One region of the Xanthobacter flavus genome, then DNA from elsewhere that is predicted to be linked to it. Evidence: predicted binding sites of a transcription regulator. Region 1 holds the regulator's gene; the other holds the start of a gene.
What was found. Region 1 encodes LexA, which represses DNA repair genes until DNA is damaged. Its sites were predicted from a motif close to TGTTCNNNNTGTGTTCNG; they were not measured.
Positions count from the first base shown of each region.

Region 2: the regulator LexA is predicted to act here: its motif matches at 1,342-1,359, upstream of J2126_RS13240 (YifB family Mg chelatase-like AAA ATPase).

Region 1 covers NZ_JAGGML010000001.1:4,925,635-4,928,023, forward strand. Annotated here, with positions in the region: gene J2126_RS23080 (ComEC/Rec2 family competence protein) at 1-634, shown strand, start outside; gene lexA (transcriptional repressor LexA) at 752-1,462, opposite strand; gene J2126_RS23090 (molybdopterin molybdotransferase MoeA) at 1,620-2,389, opposite strand, start outside.
Region 2 covers NZ_JAGGML010000001.1:2,750,071-2,752,459, forward strand. Annotated here, with positions in the region: gene J2126_RS13240 (YifB family Mg chelatase-like AAA ATPase) at 1-1,281, opposite strand, end outside; gene J2126_RS13245 (class I SAM-dependent methyltransferase) at 1,419-2,201, shown strand; gene J2126_RS13250 (polyhydroxyalkanoic acid system family protein) at 2,208-2,389, opposite strand, start outside.

The DNA.
Region 1 (2,389 bases):
CATCGGCGCCGGAACATTGCTGTGGCTGTCCCTCGCGCTGCTGGCCCTCTGCCTGCTGCGGGGTGTGCTCACCCTCGCGGCGCTGGTTCCCCTCGGCATCGCGGGACTGGTCGCGGGTGCGCCGATGAGGCCGGATCTCCTCGTCGCGCCCGATGCGCAGACGGTGGCGGTGCGGATGCCGGACGGACGCCTCTCGGTGCTCGGCGCCTCCGGCCAGAAGCTGGTGGTGGAGCAGTGGCTGACGCGGGAGGGGGACCGCCGCACGGCCGGAACCAGGGACCTTGCCGCCGGCTTCACCTGCGATCCCCTGGGCTGCACTGCGCCGCTGCCCGGCGGCGGCACCATCGCCGTGTCCCGACGTGCCGAAAGCCTGGAGGCGGATTGCCTGAATTCCCGCATGGTTGTCACCCGCGATGCCCCACCGCGCGCGTGCCCGGCGGACGTGCTGACGCTGGAAAAGCTGGTGCGGACGGGAACGCTCGCCTTCTCCCTCCGCGATGGCACGCTCGTCGCCGAGCCAAGCCGGAAGGCCGCCGTATCCCGCCCCTGGATGGCGCCCTTGCCGCCGGAGCCCGCATCCGAACCCGGCGCCGCCGATGCCGGCGATCCGCAGGCGGATGCAATGGCTCCGTGACATGCCGGCAAAGCGTCGGGGTGAGGGGCAACGCCTTCAGGAAAGCGCAGGCGCCCGTTGAGCGTGGACCGCCGCGCCCCTCACCCCGTTCCGGATCTCCCGCAGGAGAAATAAGGATCAGTAGCGGCGCATGAGGCCGATGAGGCGGCCCTGGATGCGCACGCGGTCGGGACCGAAGATGCGCGTCTCATAGGCCGGATTGGCGGCCTCGAGCGCGATGGAGGCGCCCTTCTTGCGCAGGCGCTTGAGGGTGGCTTCCTCGTCGTCCACCAGCGCGACGATGATGTCGCCGGTGTCGGCGGAATCGCATTTGCGGATGAGGACCGTGTCGCCGTCGAGGATGCCGGCCTCGATCATGCTGTCGCCGCGCACCTCAAGGGCGAAATGCTCGCCGCTGCCCAGCATCTCGGGCGGGATGTTCAGGGTGTGGCTGCGGCTCTGGATGGCGGAAATGGGCGTGCCGGCGGCGATGCGGCCCATGACCGGCACCGAGACCACCTGGCCCGCCTCATCATCCTCGGGCACCGGGCGCACCTTGCCGAGGCTGCCCTCGATGACGGACGGGGAGAAGCCACGCCCCGCCGAGCGGGCGGAGGCAAGGCCCGGCGCCACGCTGTCGGGCAGGCGCACCACTTCCAGCGCGCGGGCGCGGTTGGGCAGGCGGCGGATGAAGCCGCGCTCTTCCAGAGCGGTGATCAGACGATGGATGCCGGACTTGGAGCGCAGGTCCAGAGCCTCCTTCATCTCGTCGAAGGAGGGGGGAACACCGGTTTCCTTCAGCCGCTCATGGATGAAGCGCAGAAGGTCGTATTGCTTCCGAGTGAGCATTCCCTGGCCCCGTTCCTTGCACGCACCGTCTGGAGCCAGCGCCTCTGGCCGGTCCCGATTTCAGGCGCATCCAGCCCGGTGCGCCGCGAAACAAATCATGAACAGTCTTTATCTGTTCCTTTTGTGTTCCGCAAGTGGTGAAGGCCCCGTTAAGCGCTCAATCGTCGAGGAGAATAATCTCGCACGCATCGCCGACGCGGCCTTCGGGCGCGAAAGGCGGGCGCACCAGAAGGCAGTCGGCGGCAGCGAGAATGCTCAGCATGGCGCTGTCTTGCGAGGGTGAGGGCGTGGCGTGGATCGTGCCGTCCGGCCGGCGTTCGAGGGTGGCGCGCATGAAATCCCGCCGCACGTCATTGGCCGGCAGGTTGGCTGCGAGGCGCGCCGGCACGGTCTCGGGGCCGGGGCGGGAATCGCCCTGGAGCGCGCGGACGAGGGGGACGAGGTAGATCATCCCGCAGACGTGGGAGGAGACCGGATTGCCGGGCAGCCCCAGCACCCGCACATCGCCCCGATGGCCGAACATCAGCGGCTTGCCGGGGCGCAGCGCGATCTTGTGGACGGAGAGGTCCACCCCCTCGGCCTTCAGCGCCGGCGCCATGAGGTCATGATCGCCCACCGAGGCGCCGCCCGAGGACACCACGAGATCGAATTCACCGGAGAGCGCCCGCGCCACCACGGCCCGGATGGCGGCGAGATCGTCCTTGAAGAGCCCGAGGTCGGTCACCTCCGCCCCGGCGCGGCGGGCCAGCTCGGCGAGGCCGAAGGCGTTGGAGACAACGATCTCGCTGTCCTTGCCGGTGCCCTGGCCCGGCAGCACGAGTTCGTCGCCGGTCTGCAGCAGCGCGACGCGCGGGCGGCGGGCGACCGGCAGCGTCGCATGGTCCATAGCGGCGGCGAGCATGATGTCGCGTCCGGTCAGGCGGCGGC
Region 2 (2,389 bases), 2.2 Mb from region 1:
CCGGCCAAGGGCGGCATAGCGCTCCAGCTGGATCTCCCGCGCCATGGCGACCCGCGCCGCCACCTCCCGCGAGCCTTCGGCCGGCGCCGGCAGCACAAGATCGGAGGCTGAGACCGACGGCACCTCCAAATGGATGTCGATGCGGTCGAGGAACGGCCCGGAGAGCCGCGCCTGATATTCGTCGGCGCAGCGCGGTCCGCGCTTGCAGGTGAAACCGGGCTCCCCCGCGCGCCCGCAGCGGCACGGGTTCATGGCGGCGATGAGCTGGAAGCGCGCCGGATAGGTAACGCGATGGTTGGCGCGGGCGATGAGCACCTCGCCCGTCTCCAGCGGCTGACGCAGCGAATCGAGCACCTGCGGCGTGAATTCCGGCAGTTCGTCGAGGAAGAGGACACCATTGTGGGCGAGCGAGACCTCGCCCGGCTTGGCCTTGGCGCCACCGCCGACCATTGCCGCCATGCTGGCCGAATGGTGCGGCGCGCGGAACGGCCGGCGGTCCATCAGCGCTCCATCTTCGATGGTGCCGGCCACCGAGGCGATCATGGACACGTCCAGCATCTCGGCCGGCGACAGGGGCGGGAGGATGGAGGGCAGGCGCTGGGCGAGCATGGACTTGCCCGCGCCCGGCGGGCCAACGAACAGGAGGTTGTGGCCTCCCGCCGCGGCCACCTCCAGCGCCCGCTTGGCAGTCTCCTGGCCCTTCACGTCGCGAAGGTCGAGCATGGTGTCTCCGGGCGGCTTCATCCGCGGCTCGGGCCGGCTCATCACCTGGCGGCCGGTCATGTGGTTGGCGAGCTGGATCAGCGACTGCGGGGCGAGAATCTCCATGTCGGGGCTGGCCCAGGCGGCCTCCGCGCCGCACGGCGCGGGGCAGATGAGGCCGTGCCCGCGCGCATTGGCGCCGATCGCCGCCGGCAGCACGCCGGCTACTGCCGCGATGGCGCCGTCCAGCGCCAGCTCGCCCACCACCGTGAAGCCGGACAGCGCATCGCCGGGAATGGCGCCGATGGCGGCCATCAGGCCCAGCGCGATCGGCAGGTCGTAATGGGAGCCTTCCTTGGGCAGGTCGGCGGGAGCGAGGTTCACGGTGATGCGCCGCGCGGGCAAAGCGAGCCCGGAGGCGATCAGCGCGGCGCGCACGCGCTCCTTTGCCTCGGTCACCGCCTTGTCTGGAAGACCGACGATGGTGAAGGCCGGCAGGCCCGCGGCCACATGCACCTGCACATCCACCGGACGCGCCTCGACGCCCTCGAACGCGACTGTTGCCACCCGCTGGATCACAGCCGCCCCCTGCCTGCTGCCCGTCTGCATCCCAAGGTAGCGAAGCCCGCTTTGCTCTGCAAGAACGAAAGCGGAACAATCGCGCTTGCGCCGGCCGTCGCCGCGGCTATGCTGGCGGAAGAAACGGGAGATCAGCCATGGCCGCCGAAGGTGCAGGCGCGCGCAGTCACGAGGCGCATGTGGTCGAGATGTTCGGCCCCCAGGCCGCTGCCTATGTGGCGAGCGCCGTCCATGCGCGCGGCGCCGACCTCGATGCGCTCAAGGCCCTCGTGGAAGAGGCGCGCCCCGCCCGGCTGCTCGATCTCGGCTGCGGCGGCGGTCATGTGAGCTTCACCGCCGCGCCGTTCGCGGGCGAGGTGTTGGCCTACGATCTGTCCGAGGACATGCTGGGCGCCGTCGCCGCCGAGGCCAAGTCGCGCGGCCTTGCCAATATCGCCACGCGGCAGGGCGTCGCCGAGCGCCTGCCCTTCGCCGACGCCAGCTTCGACATGGTCGCCTCGCGCTACAGCGCCCATCACTGGCGCGACGTGCCCCACGCCCTCGCCGAGGTGCGGCGGGTGGTGAAAGAGGGCGGGCAGGTGGTGATGATGGATGTGATCGCCCCCGAATGGCCGGTGGCGGACACCTTCCTGCAAACCGTCGAACTGCTGCGCGATCCTTCCCACGGGCGGGATTACAGCGCCTCCGAATGGACCCGCTCCGCCGAGGAGGCGGGGTTTCGGGTGGTGCGCACGGCGCACCGTCGCCTGAGGCTGGAGTTCGGGTCCTGGGTGGCGCGCATCCGCACGCCGGAACTGCACGTGGCCGCCATACGCTCCCTCATGGCCGGCGCGAGCGCGGACGTGGCAACCCATTTCGAGTTCGAGCCGGACGGTTCCTTCTCCATCGATACGCTCACCCTTGAGCTGGAGACGGCCTGAACCGGCCTATTTCTTCTCCAGCATGAGCCGGCCCTGCTTCTGGATGAGGTCCTTCGCCTTGCGGGCGACGAGATCCAGCATGAAGGGCAGCTCCACGGAGAGATGCACGGCGTCGTCCGCCACCTGAAGCTTGCCGCTGGCGGTCTGGCCGAGGGCGGCGATGCGGAAGTCGAGGTGCTCGCCCGTCC